2 linked regions of the Sinorhizobium fredii NGR234 genome follow. The protein of the gene in region 1 interacts with the protein of each later gene in a pairwise test. Links are inferred from orthologs where the notes say so. Each region holds a gene or a part of one and is shown on either strand. Other genes may lie near its edges. The genes, in order: eno and rpe.

The links.
Region 2: the proteins of eno (region 1) and rpe interact in binary tests that used the Escherichia coli proteins (3 or more experiments, as listed by UniProt). The link is inferred for Sinorhizobium fredii NGR234 from one-to-one orthologs.

What each region holds. Positions count from the first base shown.
Region 1 is NC_012587.1:1,320,116-1,328,530, forward strand. Bases 1-2,789 are described here. They hold eno (phosphopyruvate hydratase), read left to right. Parts: upstream 1-652; coding sequence 653-1,927; downstream 1,928-2,789. Other genes in these bases: kdsA (3-deoxy-8-phosphooctulonate synthase), read left to right, coding at 1-522; NGR_RS17675 (FtsB family cell division protein), read left to right, coding at 2,228-2,548; pdhA (pyruvate dehydrogenase (acetyl-transferring) E1 component subunit alpha), read left to right, coding at 2,686-2,789. In the rest of the region: more of pdhA, read left to right, coding at 2,790-3,732; NGR_RS17685 (pyruvate dehydrogenase complex E1 component subunit beta), read left to right, coding at 3,750-5,117; NGR_RS17690 (hypothetical protein), read left to right, coding at 5,131-5,433; NGR_RS17695 (pyruvate dehydrogenase complex dihydrolipoamide acetyltransferase), read left to right, coding at 5,433-6,776; NGR_RS17700 (SGNH/GDSL hydrolase family protein), read left to right, coding at 6,834-7,475; NGR_RS17705 (GNAT family N-acetyltransferase), read left to right, coding at 7,478-8,059; lpdA (dihydrolipoyl dehydrogenase), read left to right, coding at 8,078-8,415. UniProt on the Escherichia coli protein: Catalyzes the reversible conversion of 2-phosphoglycerate (2-PG) into phosphoenolpyruvate (PEP). It is essential for the degradation of carbohydrates via glycolysis.
Region 2 is NC_012587.1:1,559,138-1,567,604, reverse strand. Bases 5,539-8,379 are described here. They hold rpe (ribulose-phosphate 3-epimerase), read left to right. Parts: upstream 5,539-6,542; coding sequence 6,543-7,217; downstream 7,218-8,379. Other genes in these bases: NGR_RS18845 (hypothetical protein), read left to right, coding at 7,957-8,379; NGR_RS18850 (DUF2259 domain-containing protein), read left to right, coding at 7,223-7,960; NGR_RS18860 (P1 family peptidase), read left to right, coding at 5,539-6,473. Outside these bases: NGR_RS18895 (NTP transferase domain-containing protein), read right to left, coding at 1-368; NGR_RS18890 (XdhC family protein), read right to left, coding at 365-1,069; NGR_RS18885 (XdhC family protein), read right to left, coding at 1,072-1,404; NGR_RS18880 (vWA domain-containing protein), read right to left, coding at 1,453-2,730; NGR_RS18875 (AAA family ATPase), read right to left, coding at 2,727-3,665; NGR_RS18870 (flavin reductase family protein), read right to left, coding at 3,689-4,216; NGR_RS18865 (branched-chain amino acid ABC transporter substrate-binding protein), read left to right, coding at 4,375-5,463; more of NGR_RS18860, read left to right, coding at 5,460-5,538; more of NGR_RS18845, read left to right, coding at 8,380-8,467. UniProt on the Escherichia coli protein: Catalyzes the reversible epimerization of D-ribulose 5-phosphate to D-xylulose 5-phosphate.

The sequences.
Region 1 (8,415 bases):
TGCTCGCAAGTCGCCGGGACCATCGACATCCTGCAGATCCCGGCCTTCCTGTCGCGCCAGACCGACCTGCTCGTCGCGGCGGCGAAAACAGGGCGCGCGATCAACGTGAAGAAGGGCCAGTTTCTCGCGCCCTGGGACATGAAGAACGTGCTCGCCAAGTTCACCATGAGCGGCAATCCGAACGTGCTTCTCTGCGAGCGCGGCGCGTCCTTCGGCTACAACACGCTCGTTTCCGACATGCGCTCGCTGCCAATCATGGCGGGGCTCGGCGCGCCCGTGGTCTTCGACGCGACCCATTCGGTGCAGCAGCCTGGCGGGCAGGGCGGCTCCTCGGGCGGCCAGCGTGAGTTCGTCGAGACCTTGGCGCGTGCGGCTGTCGCTGTCGGCGTCGCCGGCGTCTTCATCGAGACGCATGAGGACCCGGACAGCGCCCCCTCCGACGGCCCGAACATGGTGCCGCTCAAGGACATGCCGCGTCTCCTCGAAAAGCTGCTCGCCTTCGACGCGATATCCAAGGCCTGAAGCCGGCGCATGAAATATTCATGAACTGCGATGCCGCTCGGGACATTGCCACCGGCGCGCCATTGTAATTTCAGGGCCATGAATTAAGACAGGCCCACCATTATCATCGTCCACAAGCAGGGAAGAGATCATGACTGCAATCATCGACATCATCGGCCGCGAGATTCTCGACAGCCGCGGCAACCCGACCGTCGAGGTCGATGTCCATCTCGAAGACGGCAGTTTCGGCCGCGCCGCCGTTCCCTCGGGCGCTTCGACCGGCGCGCATGAAGCAGTCGAACTGCGTGACGGCGGTACCCGCTATCTCGGCAAGGGCGTCGAGCGCGCCGTCGACGCCGTCAACGGCGAGATCTTCGAAGCGATCGGCGGTCTCGACGCCGAGAACCAGATCCAGATCGACAAGACGATGATCGAGCTCGACGGCACGTCGAACAAGTCGCGCCTCGGCGCCAACGCTATTCTCGGCGTGTCGCTTGCCATCGCCAAGGCCGCCGCGGAAGCTGCCGGCCTGCCGCTCTACCGCTATGTCGGCGGCCCGAATGCACATCTCCTGCCGGTTCCGATGATGAACATCATCAATGGCGGCGCCCATGCCGACAACCCGATCGACTTCCAGGAATTCATGATCATGCCGGTTGGCGCCGAGACCCTGAAGGACGCCGTCCGCATGGGTTCGGAAGTTTTCCATACGCTGAAGAAGCAGCTCGCCGCCGAAGGCCACAACACCAATGTCGGCGACGAGGGCGGCTTCGCGCCGGGTCTCGCCTCGGCTCCGGCAGCACTCGACTTCATCATGAAATCGATCGAGAAGGCCGGCTACAAGCCGGGCGAAGATATGTATGTCGCGCTCGACTGCGCCTCGACCGAATTCTTCAAGGACGGCAAGTATGTGCTCGAAGGCGAAGGCCGTACGCTGGAGCCGGGCGCGATGGCCGAATACCTCGCCGAACTCGCTGGAAAGTACCCGATCATCTCGATCGAAGACGGCATGGCCGAAGACGACTGGGACGGCTGGAAGGCGTTGACGGACCTCATCGGCAACAAGTGCCAGCTTGTCGGCGACGACCTGTTCGTCACCAACTCGGCGCGCTTGCGTGACGGCATCAAGATGGGTGTCGCCAACTCGATCCTCGTCAAGGTCAACCAGATCGGTTCGCTTTCCGAAACGCTGGATGCCGTCGAGACGGCGCACAAGGCCCGCTATACCGCCGTCATGTCGCACCGCTCCGGCGAGACCGAAGACTCGACGATCGCCGATCTCGCGGTCGCCACAAATTGCGGTCAGATCAAGACCGGCTCGCTGGCCCGTTCCGACCGGCTCGCCAAGTACAACCAGCTGATCCGCATCGAGGAGCAGCTCGGCCTGCAGGCGGCATATGCGGGCCGCTCGATCCTGCGCGGTTAAGCAAAAGACGTCTGGCTACCGCGCGGCCCCTCATCCCGCTGCCGCGACCTTCTCCCCCTTGCGGGGAGAAGGGAGATGCCGCGCCGCCTCAGTCCCCTCTCCCCGCGAGCGGGGAGCGGGTTAGTCCTCGGGTTAAACCCGAGGAGAGGGGCGATCCGCCACATCTCGATCGACGATTTAGTATCCAAAACCCGCCCGCCTCACGGCCGGCGGGTTTCCCTTTCCTTGCCGTTCATGGTCAACGGTCGGTTAATCAATCGACGCTAGTCTGCCTTGGTATTGCGTAGCAGGGCATTGACGATGTGGACACGGCATCACAAGAAACGGAGACTGGGGCGGCTGGTAGTGCCGGTGATCGCGGTCGCCTTTCTATCCTACTTCGGCTATCATTCGATCCATGGCGGTTACGGCTTGAGGGCGACGGAGGAGTTTGATCGCCAGATCGCCGAGCGGCAGGCACGGCTGGACGAGCTTACTCAGAAGCGGCAAATCCTGGAAAAGGAGGTCGAACTGATGAGTGACGGTTCGTTGGAAAGAGACATGCTGGATGAGAAGGCTCGCCTCGCGCTCAACATGTCGCGCAGCGATGAGATCGTTATTTTTCACCGCCCGGCGAATTAACTGAAATTCAGTTAACTAAAAATAATGATTTAAAATCAGTGCATTACACAGAATGATAGCCATGCAAATATGGCATTGCTGCGGCGCTCTTCTTTCCCTATGGTAGCCCACCAAAGGCTAACCATTGGGAGGAATGAATGGCTCCGCGAAAAACCGCGTCCGTCTCCAGCCGCAAGGCCGCTGCCAAGACGTCCAAGAAGGACTTCGCCGGCGGTACGATCGCCGAATTTTCCAAGGAAGATGAATTGAAGGCCTATCGCGAAATGCTGCTGATCCGGCGTTTCGAGGAGAAGGCCGGCCAGCTTTACGGCATGGGCTTCATCGGCGGCTTCTGTCACCTCTATATCGGTCAGGAGGCGGTCGTCGTCGGCATGCAACTGGCGCTGAAAGAGGGCGACCAGGTCATCACCGGTTACCGCGACCACGGCCATATGCTGGCCTGCGGCATGAGCGCCCGCGGCGTGATGGCCGAGCTTACCGGTCGCCGCGGCGGTCTTTCCAAGGGGAAGGGCGGCTCGATGCACATGTTCTCCAAGGAAAAGCATTTCTATGGCGGTCACGGCATCGTCGGCGCGCAGGTATCGCTCGGCACCGGCCTTGCCTTTGCCAACAGGTATCGCGGCAACGACAATGTCAGCCTCGCCTATTTCGGTGACGGCGCCGCCAACCAGGGACAGGTCTACGAGAGCTTCAACATGGCGGCGCTCTGGAAGCTGCCGGTAATCTACATCGTCGAGAACAACCGATACGCGATGGGCACCTCCGTGTCGCGCGCTTCGGCGCAGACCGATTTCTCGCAGCGCGGCGCTTCCTTCGGCATTCCGGGCTATCAGGTCGACGGCATGGATGTGCGCGCCGTCAAGGCTGCGGCCGACGAGGCTGTCGAACATTGCCGCTCCGGCAAGGGACCGATCATCCTGGAGATGCTGACTTATCGCTATCGCGGCCACTCGATGTCCGATCCGGCGAAATATCGCTCGAAGGATGAAGTGCAGAAGATGCGCTCGGAGCATGATCCGATCGAGCAGGTGAAGGCCCGCCTCGTCGAAAAGGGCTGGGCGAGCGAGGACGAACTGAAGCAGGTCGACAAGGAGGTTCGCGACATCGTCGCCGACAGCGCCGATTTTGCCCAGTCTGATCCGGAGCCGGATGTAGCCGAGCTCTATACCGACATCCTGCTTTGATCCGGGGAGGGACGAATATGCCAGTAGAAATTCTCATGCCTGCCCTTTCCCCGACGATGGAGGAAGGCACGCTCTCCAAGTGGCTGAAGAACGAGGGCGACAAGGTCGCCTCGGGCGACGTCATTGCCGAGATCGAGACCGACAAGGCGACGATGGAAGTCGAAGCCGTCGACGAGGGCACGATCGGCAAGCTGCTGATCGCCGCCGGCACCGAAGGCGTCAAGGTCAATACGCCGATAGCCGTGCTGCTCCAGGACGGCGAAGCCGCCGGCGATATCCCCGCCGCCAAGGCGGAAGCGCCGAAGCCGGCAGCGGCCGAAGCTCCGGCGCCGGCCGCGGCCCCCGTCGCGGCCCAGCCGAAGGCGGAAATCCCGTCCGATCCCGCCATTCCGGCCGGGACGGAAATGGTGACGACCACCGTCCGCGAAGCGCTGCGCGACGCGATGGCCGAGGAAATGCGCGCCAATGACGACGTCTTCGTCATGGGCGAGGAGGTTGCCGAATATCAGGGCGCCTATAAGATCACCCAAGGGTTGCTTCAGGAATTCGGCCCGCGCCGGGTGGTCGACACGCCGATCACCGAGCATGGCTTTGCCGGCATCGGCGTCGGCGCGGCGATGACCGGCCTGCGGCCGATCGTCGAGTTCATGACCTTCAACTTCGCCATGCAGGCGATCGACCATATCATCAACTCCGCCGCCAAGACGCTCTACATGTCCGGCGGCCAGATGGGCGCACCGATCGTCTTCCGCGGTCCGAGCGGTGCTGCGGCCCGCGTCGCCGCCCAGCACTCCCAGTGCTATGCCGCCTGGTACAGCCACATTCCCGGCCTGAAGGTCGTCATGCCCTATACGGCGGCGGACGCGAAGGGCCTCTTGAAGGCCGCCATTCGTGATCCGAACCCGGTGATCTTCCTCGAGAACGAAATCCTCTACGGCCAGTCGTTCGAAGTGCCGAAGCTCGACGATTTCGTCCTGCCGATCGGCAAGGCCCGCATCCACCGCGTCGGCAAGGACGCGACCATCGTCTCCTTCGGCATCGGCATGACCTATGCGGTCAAGGCCGCCGCCGAACTTGAGGCACAGGGCATCGATGTCGAAATCATCGACCTGCGCACCATTCGCCCGATGGACCTGCCGACCGTCATCGAATCCGTCAAGAAGACCGGTCGCTTGGTCACCGTCGAGGAAGGTTACCCGCAGTCCTCCGTCGGCACCGAGATCGCCACCCGCGTCATGCAGCAGGCCTTCGACTATCTCGACGCGCCGATCCTGACCGTCGCCGGCAAGGATGTGCCGATGCCCTATGCGGCCAACCTCGAGAAGCTCGCTCTGCCGAACGTCGCCGAGGTCGTCGAGGCGGTGAAAGCCGTCTGCTACAAATAAGCAGGGGGTGGCAATGGCAACTCTGAAGGAGACCAGGCGTATTGCCTGGTCGCTCTATTGGAAATCGAGTTTACTTTGCTTGCTGACTGGTGCAGTAGCGGGTGCGGTTTTCGGCTTCATTGTGGGGTTTATTGGCGGGTTCGCCGGTGTGCGTTCGGAGATACTTGCGCCGATTTATACGTGGGGCGGTTCGATAGTTGGCCTGCTTGCAGGTTTCGTAGCGTTCAACTTCGTAGTGGCATGGACAATTGGAAAATCGATCGGTGGACAGCAGCTTGAACTAGCCGTCGCCACTTCGTTTCGGGAGGGACAATAATGCCAATCAACATCACAATGCCTGCCCTCTCTCCGACCATGGAAGAAGGCAATCTCGCCAAGTGGCTGGTCAAGGAAGGCGACAAGGTCAAGTCCGGCGACGTCATCGCCGAGATCGAGACCGACAAGGCGACGATGGAAGTCGAAGCCGTCGATGAGGGCACCGTCGCCAAGATCGTCGTCCCGGCCGGTACCGAAGGCGTTAAGGTCAATGCCTTGATCGCGGTTCTGGCCGCCGATGGCGAGGACGTCGCAACGGCGGCGAAGGGCAATGGCGCCGCCGCGCCGGCGTCCGCCGCCAAGGCAGAGGCACCTGCTCCGGCAGCGCCTGCCGCAGCACCTGCGCCGGCCGCGGCCCCGACCGCTCCGGCCGCAGCTTCAGCGCCGGCCGCCGCCGGGGGCGACGGAAAGCGCGTCTTCTCCTCGCCGCTCGCCCGTCGCCTTGCCAAGGAAGCGGGCATCGACCTCTCCGCAGTTGCCGGTACCGGCCCCTACGGCCGCGTCGTCAAGAAGGATGTGGAATCCGCGGTCTCCGGTGGCGCCGCCAAGCCGGCCGCAGCACCGGCTGCCGCTCAGGCACCGGCCGCGGCACCGCTCGCCAAGGGCATGTCGGAAGACGCCGTCCTCAAGCTCTTCGAGCCGGGCTCGTACGAGCTCGTCCCGCATGACGGCATGCGCAAGACGATTGCCAAGCGCCTGCAGGAATCGAAGCAGACGATCCCGCACTTCTACGTCTCCCTCGATTGCCAGCTCGATGCGCTGCTGGCGCTGCGCGCCCAGCTCAACGCCGCTGCACCCGAGAAGGACGGCAAGCCGGTCTACAAGCTCTCGGTCAACGACATGGTGATCAAGGCGCTGGCGCTGGCGTTGCGCGACGTTCCGGATGCGAATGTGTCCTGGACCGACACGAACATGGTCAAGCACAAGCATGCCGATGTCGGCGTTGCCGTGTCGATCCCGGGCGGGCTGATCACGCCGATCATCCGCCAGGCGGAGCTGAAGAGCTTGTCCGCCATCTCCAACGAGATGAAGGACTACGGCAAGCGCGCCAAGGAGCGCAAGCTGAAGCCCGAGGAATACCAGGGTGGCACCACCGCGGTTTCCAACATGGGCATGATGGGCGTCAAGAACTTCGCAGCCGTCGTCAACCCGCCGCATGCGACGATCCTCGCGGTCGGCGCCGGCGAGGAGCGCGTCATCGTCAAGAACAAGGAGATGGTCGTCGCCAACATGATGACCGTCACGCTCTCGACCGACCATCGCTGCGTCGATGGCGCGCTCGGCGCCGAACTGCTCGGTGCCTTCAAGCGCTACATCGAAAACCCGATGGGCATGCTCGTCTGATGCGAACCGGACCGGCATAACGCCGGTCCGTCCTCTCCCTGACATGCGAGTGGGCAGATGAAGACAGTCCTTTGCTATGGTGACAGTCTGACCTGGGGCTATGACGCGAGCGGCGCGGGTCGCCATCCCCTGGAAGATCGCTGGCCGACCTTGCTTCAGAAAGCGCTGGGCGTCGGCGTCAACGTCATCGCCGAGGGGCTAAACGGCCGCACGACCGCTTATGACGATCATCTCGCCGATTGCGACCGCAACGGCGCGCGCGTCCTGCCGACCGTGCTGCACAGCCACGCGCCGCTCGATCTCGTCGTCTTCATGCTCGGCTCCAACGACATGAAGCCGATAATCCATGGCACGGCCTTCGGCGCCGTCAAGGGCATCGAGCGCCTAGTCAATTTGGTTCGCAAGCACGACTGGCCGACGGAAACGGAGGAGGGGCCCAGTATCCTGATCGTCTCGCCTCCACCGATTTGCGAAACGGCCGATAGCGCCTTTGCCGCCATGTTTGCCGGCGGCGTCGAGCAGTCGGCGATGCTGGCGTCGCTTTATCGCGACCTCGCCGACGAGCTCGATTGCGGTTTCTTCGACGCCGGCTCGGTCGCCGGGACGACGCCGCTCGATGGGGTGCATCTCGACGCCGAGAATACCCGCGCGATCGGTCGCGGCGTGGAGCCGGTCGTCCGGATGATGCTCGGGCTTTGACGATGGCGGCTGTCGCAACCCTGAGACCCGCACAACGGAGCGAGGCGGCGGAACTGGCGGTCCTCGTCGATGTCGCCTCGCACGGCTTTGCCTCGTGGCTGTGGTACGGCGGCGTCTTGAGCGGATCGGCGGATACCGCTTTCGAACACGGCCGCAACCGGCTGCGCCAGGATGAGGGCTTGGGGACGTGGCGCGACGCGGTGGTCGCCGTCCTCGAAGAAGAGATCGTTGGCGTTTCGGTGTCCTATGGCATCGATGCGTCGGTGCGGGACATCGAGCCGAAGCATCCGGTGCTCGGGCCGCTGCTTGCCCTTCAGAGCGAGATTGTCGGCCACTGGTTCATCGACAGCCTCGGCGTCTACAGCGCGCATCGCGGCAAGGGGATTGGCCGGGCACTGCTCGGAAACGAATTCATACGCGCCGGCGCGGCGCCGGTGAGCCTGATCACCGAGAGCCACAATGAAAAGGCGCAGGCGCTCTACAAGAGGAACGGCTTCGAAGAGGTGACGCGCGCCGAGGCCGTACCGCTCTTCGAAGACAGCAGGAAACATGACTGGGTGCTCTTCACCCGCAAGGTCGCTTGAAACAAAGGTAGGAAACACATGGCTGAGAATTACGACGTCATCGTTATCGGTTCGGGCCCGGGCGGCTATGTCACCGCCATCCGCTCGGCGCAACTGGGCTTGAAGACGGCGATCGTCGAGCGCGAGCATCTGGGCGGCATCTGCCTCAACTGGGGCTGCATCCCGACCAAGGCGCTGCTGCGCTCCGCCGAAATCCTCGACCATGCCAATCACGCCAAGAATTACGGCCTGACGCTCGAAGGCAAGATGACAGCCAATGTCAAGGATGTCGTCGCCCGCTCGCGCGGCGTTTCGGCGCGGCTGAACGGCGGCGTCGCCTTCCTCATGAAGAAGAACAAGATCGACGTGATCTGGGG
Region 2 (8,467 bases), 240 kb from region 1 along the record:
ACATGGTCGGCAAGACAGGCAAGCGTGATCGCGGGATCAATGCGGTTCACGCGGTCGACCGTCGCGCGATTGGCGACGAAGAGACCCGACACCGTCGCATACACATTGACGCGGCCGGTTGCGGCGGACGAGAAACGAAGACGATCCGGGGAAATCGCGGATGCAATCCGAGCCGCGGCCTCGTCTTCCGGCAAATCGTCGGGTTCGAGTCTGGCAACGACCACCTCTCCCATGCCGGCATCGGCAAGCATCGCCAGATCATTCGCGCTCAGACGACGACCCTTGGCGAGCTTACCTTCCCCAGTCTTTACGGCGTGGGCCAGAATGGCGCCTTCCGCTTCGGCAAGCGGCACTGGACCAAACCTCATGCCGCACGCCCCTGTTCTCCACGATCGCGGTGACGCAGCGCGCCGATGATTTCGGCAAGGACGGCAATGGCGATTTCCGCGGGGCTCGCAGCGCCGATGTTCAGGCCGATCGGCGCCTTGATCCGGCCGATCGCCTCTTCCGGCACCCCGGCCGACCGCAGTCTCTCCACGCGGCTCGCATGAGTCTTACGGCTGCCGAGCGCGCCGACATAGAAGCAACCTGCGTCCAGGGCGGCTCGGATTGGATAATCGTCGATCTTCGGATCGTGGGTAACCGCAGCCAGTGCCGTATAGGGGTCGAGCGGTCGCATCGGCAGGACATCTTCCGGCCAATCGGCAAGAAGCTCGACGCCGTGGAAGCGCTCGGCCGTCGCGAATGCGGTGCGCGGGTCTATGATGGACATATCGAACCCTGCGACCGGCGCCAGTCGCGCCAGCGCCTGCGAGATATGGACGGCGCCGATGACCACCAAGCGCGGCGGCGGCAGATAGGTGTTGATAAAGACGGATCGCTCAGCGAGCGTCGCAAGACTGGGGCGGCCCGAACGAAGCGTTTCGGAGATCCCCGCCTCCCATTCGGCCGGGAAACCCTCGCCCTCGATGAAGACTTGGGCGCGGCCGCTCGAAAGATCATTGACGACCACGGCCGCCCGCCGTGCCGCGCGCGCTTCGTTCAGCTTCTCAAGGGTAGACAGTTGCATGGTCAGCCGTCAATTCGCTCTAGAAAAACCCGGATCCGACCGCCGCAGGAAAGGCCGACACGCCATGCCGTTTCGTCGGCGACGCCGAATTCGAGGACCCTTGGAACGCCTGAGGCGATGACATCGGCTGCTTCGCCGATGACGGCACCTTCGACGCAACCGCCCGACACCGACCCTTCGAAGGCGCCCTCGCCGTCAATCACCAGATGACTGCCGACGGGGCGCGGTGCAGACCCCCAGGTCTCGATGACCGTCGCCAAGGCCACGGCCCGGCCTTGCCTATGCCATGCCTCGGCAATCTCCAAGGGATCGAGAATCTTTGCTTCATTCGTCATCATGGCACTCCGCCTCGCCCTCTTAGATCATGACGATCCGGTCGCGTTTCAACCCACATTGTCGTGAGCTTCATCGGCCGCGCGCTGGGGGTGAAGAAAGCGTCGTGGGTCGGCGTCGCGGCTCGCTTCCCCCGACAGCGACTTCACCAGTTCGGCGACGGATTCCAGATTGTGCACCGTTCGAAATTCATCGACGTGCGGCAGCATCGCCCTGACACCGCGCGCCCGCGCCTCGAAACCCTCGAAGCGGAGCAGCGGATTGAGCCAGATCAGCCGGCGGCAGGAGCGATGCAGGCGATCCATCTCGATCTCGAGCTGCACCGCGTCGTCGCGCTCGAGGCCGTCGGTGATCAACAGGACAATGGCGCCCTGCCCCTGGACGCGCCGAGACCAGCGACGATTGAACTCATGCAGGGTTTCACCGATGCGCGTACCGCCTGACCAGTCCTTGACCGCGGCGACGCATTCGTCAAGCGCTTCGTCGGGATCGCGGTTGCGCATCTGCCGGGTGACGTTCGTCAGCCTCGTGCCGAAAAGAAAGGTCTGGACGCGGTGTCGCTGCTCTGTCAGCGCGTGCAGGAAATGCAGGAACACCCGCGTGTACTGGGTCATCGAGCCCGAAATATCCGCAAGCGCCACGAGCGGCGGGTGAACGAGGCGCGGCTCCCGGAAACGCGGCAGGATGAGCTCGCCGCCGAACCGCATGGCATCGCGCATGGTGGCGCGCGGATCGATCCGGGCTGGCCGATGGGAAGGGCGGAAGCGCCGTGTCCTCACCCGGTCGAGCGGCAAAAGCAACGACGAGATCGCCCGCCGCGCCTCGCCGATTTCTGCGGCGGTCATCTGCGCAAAATCCGCCTTGCGAAAGAGCTCCCGACCGGAAGCGGTGTAGCGCGCATCGATCTCGATTGCCTGCTTCTCTCCGGGCGGTCGATCGTCATGCCGCCCGCTGAGGAGCGCTTCGCCGAGACGTGCCGCGCCCGCTCGCCGCGGCTGATTTTCACTGGCGCGTGCAGGAGCGACGGGCGACAGCAGCGCGATCATCTTCCGGACGAGATCGCGCTTGCGCCAGAACAATCGAAACGCCTCGTCAAAGAGCGCCTGGTCCTCATGCCGCTTCACCAGCGTGCATTGAAGCGCGGCGTAGAACTCGCGGCGCGATCCAATGCCGATTGCGCCGACCGCCTCTATCGCGTCCGCAATCGCACCAGGACCGATCCGCATGCCTGCCCGCCGGAGAGCCCGAGAGAAGAACACGATGTTGTCCGCAAATCGTCCGCTCGCCCGGTGTTGGTAGAGGCCGTCTGCAGGGGACCTGGCGGTCATGATGTGAGCTCGGCGGCCATGAGGTCGCGCTTGACCTCTTCCAGCAATTTTCGCCCCTCGGCACCCTCTATCCGGGCAATGTCATCCTGATACTTCAGGAGCGTGCCGAGCGTGTCGGCCAGCGTCTCCGGGTCGAGCGCCAGCGCGTCGAGCTCGGTCAGCGCTGTCGCCCAGTCGATTGTCTCGGCGACACCGGGGTTCTTGAAGAGATCGACCGTCCTGAGTTTCTGGACATAGGCGACGATCTCTCGGGAGAGCGCCGCGTTGCAGCCGGGCACCTTGCGCCGGATGATCTCCAGTTCCTGCGCGGCATTGGGATAATCGACCCAATGATAGAGGCAGCGACGCTTCAAGGCGTCGTGGATTTCGCGAGTCCGGTTGGTGGTAATGATGACGATCGGCGGCTCGTCCGCCCGGATCGTTCCAAGCTCTGGAATGGTCACCTGGAAATCGGAAAGTACCTCGAGGAGGAATGCTTCGAAGGCTTCGTCGGTGCGGTCGAGCTCGTCTATCAGGAATACCGGGGCGCGGCCGCCATTCGCCGAGATGGCCTGCAGCACCGGACGGCGGATGAGGAACCGCTCCGAGAAGATGCCGCTTTCGACCTTTTGCCGGTCGACCATGCCGGCTGCCTCCGAAAGGCGGATTTCCAGCATTTGCGCTGGGTAGTTCCATTCATAGACGGCAGATGCGACGTCGAGCCCCTCGTAGCATTGCAGACGGATCAGCGGTCGATCGAGCGAACGGGCGAGCACCTTGGCGATCTCGGTCTTGCCGACTCCCGCCTCCCCTTCGAGAAACAGCGGTCGCTTCATCCTGAGTGCCAGGAAAAGAACGGTCGCGAGAGCGGTACCGGCGAGATAGTTCTGCGACTTGAGCAGCGCCATCGTCTCGTCGATGGACTGGGGCATCCGGCCTGTCTCGTGTTTCGCCATATTCGCTCCTCTCTCGAGGAAAATTATAGCGTGCGGTATCCCCGGTCCACATAAATGAGCGGCGGTGCCTTTTCGCCGATTCGCACGTCCACCACTTCGCCGAAGAGGATTGCATGGGTGGCCATGATCTTCACTTCGAGCAGACGGCAATCGAAGGCGGCGATAGCGTCGACGAGAATCGGCGATCCGGTCGCCAGCTCAGTCCAACGGCCGAGTGCAAAGCGGCGCTCCATATCAAGCTGGTCACGTCCGGAGAAGGCATGTGCCAAGGCGAGATGCTGGCTACCGAGGACGTTCAGCGCAAAGCTGTCGCCGCGCAAAAAGATGTCGTTGCGCGAATTCGCGGCATTGAGGCAGGCGAGAATCGTCGGCGGATCGTCCGACACCGAGCAGGACGCGGTAATGGTTACGCCGCGCCGCTCGGCACCATCCGCCGCCGTGATCAACTGCACGTGATGGGACAAGCGGCTCATCGTATCGCGATAGGTTATCGGGTCCAGCCGGGTCTTCTCCAACACATCACGCTCCGGATCGGTATCTCGCACATACATAGACTGTCGCGAAAAATATGAAACTAGGCCGATCGAGATTCTTGCCAATGCGCGACGCCGATGACGCACTGGGGCGATCGTCGTTTCCAGGCCCATCTTTTTCCTTTGACGAGTTCTGCCACTCCCTTAAAACATGGCGTGCGATAGCGGGAAAAAACATGCTGAAATCAATTGGTACGAGCCTTCTTGTCGCTGCGCTGACGCTGACCTCTCCCGCGTTTGCGGCCGGCCTGAAGATTGCCGTCGTCGCGCCCGCCGATGGCCCCTTCGCGGCGCTCGGCAAACAGATCACCGATGGCGCCGCCTTCCAGGCTGCCGATCGGGGAAGCGAGATCGTACCGATCGCAGAGAGCTGCGATCCGGCCGGCGGCGAGGCGTTGACGAAGGCGCTGCTTGCCAGCGGCGCCGAGGCGGCGATCGGCTTTCTCTGCACCGAGAGCCTGGAAGCGGCGCTGCCTGCCCTCGCCGAGGCCGGCATTGCCGCGATCACCCTCAGCGTCCGCTCGGATATTCTCATGGAGGACGCCATCAAGAAGAAATGGCCGCTCTTTCGCCTGGCACCGAGCGGCAAAGCCGAGGCCGCGGCGATCACTGATGCGATCGTGACCAACTGGAGGGACAAGCCGCTGGCGCTCATCGACGACGGAACGATCCATAGCCGCGAACTCGTCGAAAGCGTCCGCAACGCCCTTGCCGAGATCGGCCTCACCCCGGTTTTCACCGACACCTACCGCCCGGCCCAGGAACAGCAGGTGAGCCTCGTTCGACGCCTGGCGAAAAGCGGCGCAACGCATGTGTTCACCGGGGGCGACCGCAACGATACCGCCGTCATCGCCCGCGACGCAAAGGCAGAGAATGTTCCGATAACTCTGCTTGGCGGCGATACGCTGAACGCCGCTGATCTCGACGTGCCGCTGGAGAATGGCGTTCTGGCCGTCACCATCCCCGACGCGGCCCGGTCGAGCGAGGCGGCGCCGGTCGTCACGGCAATGCGTGCCGCTGGCATTGAACCGGATGGTTACGTTCTTCCGGCCTTTGCAGCGGTGTCGCTTCTCGAGCAGGCGAAGGATCAAGCGGAGAAAGATGATAAGGCTGTCCTGGACGCTCTTTCGAAGGGGCCTTATGCGACCGCCCTCGGGCCGGTCCGCTTTGACATTACGCACGAACGGGCCGGGAGCCCCTACACTCTGATGCAATGGCGGGACGGCCGTTTCGCGGCCGCCACGGAAACAGGCAAGGCTGAGTGATGCGCAAGGGACCGACCAATCTGATCACCGACGTCGCGGGGATCCTGGTCGGCAACGCCGAGGATCACCGGCTGAAATCCGGCGTCACGGCGGTGCTTTGCGATCCGCCGGCTACGGCGGCGGTCCAGGTTCTCGGCGGCGCACCGGGTACGCGCGAGACCGACCTGCTGGCCCCGCACAATACGGTCCAGACCGTGGACGCGATCGTCCTATCCGGCGGCTCCGCCTTCGGCCTGGACGCGGCCTCGGGCGTTCAGGCAGCCCTTCGCGAAATGGGCCGCGGCTTTCCCGTCGGCCCGCATCGGATTCCGATCGTTCCGGCGGCGATCCTGTTCGATCTGATGAATGGCGGCGAAAAGAACTGGGGACAATTTTCGCCCTACCGCGACCTCGGCTACGCCGCGGCACGTGCTCAGGCCGGCGCCTTCACGACCGGCAGTGCCGGAGCCGGAACCGGAGCACTCACCGCCACCCTCAAGGGCGGCCTCGGTTCCGCCTCGACGATCCTTGCGAACGGCATCACCGTCGGCGCGCTTGTCGCCGTCAACGCGCTCGGCTCGGCAACCATCGGCGAGACACGCCATTTCTGGGCGGCACCCTTTGAGCTGGATGGCGAATTCGGCGGGCTCGGGATGCCTTCTCCCTGGCCGCAGGATGCGGCGCAGCCACGGCTCAAGTTTCGCGAGGCGGCGGCCGCAGCCGCCAATACGACCATTGCCGTCATCGCCACCGACGCGGCTCTCTCGAAGGCCGAGGCGAAACGTCTGGCGATTGCCGCCCATGACGGCTTCTCCCGGGCGCTGTGGCCGTCCCATACGCCGCTCGACGGCGATCTGGTGTTTGCGCTCTCGACGGGCGCCAGCGGCAAGAAACTCCTGCTGGAGGATTTCATCGACTTGAGCGCCGCGGCGGCGGCAACCATGGCAAGGGCAATCGCGCGGGGCGTGCATGATGCCGCGGCGGCCGCGGGCGACCTCAAGCCCGCCTGGTCGGCATTGCCAGATAACTGAGGCCCGCCCTCGCATGTTGTTTGCACGGTCGCGGGATGCTATGGGCGCGGCAAAGACCGGAGGCTGTTCATGACCCACCCCATTCGCATTGCCCCATCGATCCTGGCGGCCAATTTCTCCAAGCTCGGCCAGGAGGTCCGCGATGTCGTCGATGCCGGCGCCGACTGGATCCATCTCGACGTCATGGACGGGCATTTCGTGCCGAACATCACCTTCGGTCCCGACGTCATCAAGTCGCTGCGTTCCTACACGGACGCGACATTCGATTGCCACCTGATGATCGCGCCGGCCGATTCCTTTCTCGAAGCCTTTGCCAAGGCCGGCTGCGACATCCTCACCGTCCATGCCGAAGCTGGCCCGCATCTGCACCGTTCCTTGCAGACCGTGAAGGCACTCGGCAAGAAGGCCGGCGTTTCGCTCAATCCCGCGACGCCCGAAAGCGCGCTCGAATATGTCCTGGACAGCCTCGATCTCATTCTGGTGATGACGGTCAATCCGGGCTTCGGCGGCCAGAAGTTCATCTCGGTGATGGAAGAGAAGATCCGCCGCATCAAGGCAATGGTCGGCGACCGGCCGATCGAGATCGAGGTGGACGGCGGTATCGCGCCGGAAACCGCCGGTGTCGTCACCGGTGCCGGGGCCAATGTGCTGGTCGCAGGCTCCGCCATCTTCAAGGGCGGCTCCGTCGAAGCCTACCGCGCCGCCATCGAGGCGATCCGCACGCCGGCCGAGAAGGGTCGCTGATGAGCATGCGGGCGGCGGTCGCGACTGCAGTCCTGATCGCAACGGTGAGCGCCGCGTCGCCAGCGATCGCCGGCGACTATGCCAGTTTCCAGCCGATCGGCTTTTCCTCGGACGGCAAGGTCTTTGCCTTCGAGGAACACGGCATTCAGGATGGCTCCGGCTTTCCCTATTCAGCGATATACATCCTCGACACCCAGACCGACACGTTTCTGCCAGGTGCGCCCGTGCGGGCGCGCGTCGAGGAGGACGGCGGCGCCTTGGCGAAAGCTCGCCATGATGCGCGGCGGCGGGCGGCGCCGTTGATCGACGCCTACCGGCTTCTCGACACGCCTGGACTGCTCGCTGCCTATAATCCTGTGACGGAGCCCGACGCAGCTGATCACAGGCTGAAATACGATGCATTTCCCGCCGACGCGGCGTTTCGAAAGACTTACGAGCTCGAACTCGAGGAGAAGCGTTTCGAACCCGAGGGGATCTGCAAGGATCTCCTGAAAGAGGTCAAAGGCTTCCGCCTGGTGATGACGGAGAAAGCCGGACAGCCCGTGTCCGAGGTCTTGCAGGATGATGGCCGCATTCCGGAGAGCCGCCACTGCCCGACCGGCTACCGCATCGGCGGCGTGGTGACTCATGTCAATGACGACGGCTCGCAAGTCCACGTCGTCATGGTCCTAGTCAAATCCCTCGGCTTCGAGGGTACGACCGACGGCCGCTGGATCGCGGTGCCGACCTGGCCCGGACGATGAAGGAACAGCCGGCCTCGCGCAGGCGCGTCGTCGCTCCCACCGGTTATCAGAGACGTGGGCGCTTCCTTCGTGCCATCCCGTCGTGGCGGGAAACATTGCTCGGCGGTCCTGCCTGGGGTCTGACGATGGCGTTCTCGGCCTGGTACGCGCTCTGGCTGCGCGAGCATGACGCGACGTTTCACCTGGAAAGCATCCTGCTTCTCTTCGCCTCGGGCGGCTTCATCGCCTGGCCGCTCTCGCTCTTCGCCGGGCGCTGCATGGCGCAGGATCGCGCCGTTGAAACACGCTTTGCTGCCTATCTCCTGTGCCTGATTGCCGGAACCGTCGGGGTAACGGCGCTGCTATTTGCCCTCGATTATCGTATCTTCTATTCGCAGTGGCATGCGGCGACCGGCTCGCGCATCTGGTTCTACCAGGCGCTGTTCACGTCGCTCTCCGCTTACTATCAGTTCCTGGTGCTGGGTGTCAGGCTGTACCTGCCCCTCGGGGCCGTCGCTCTCGTGTTGG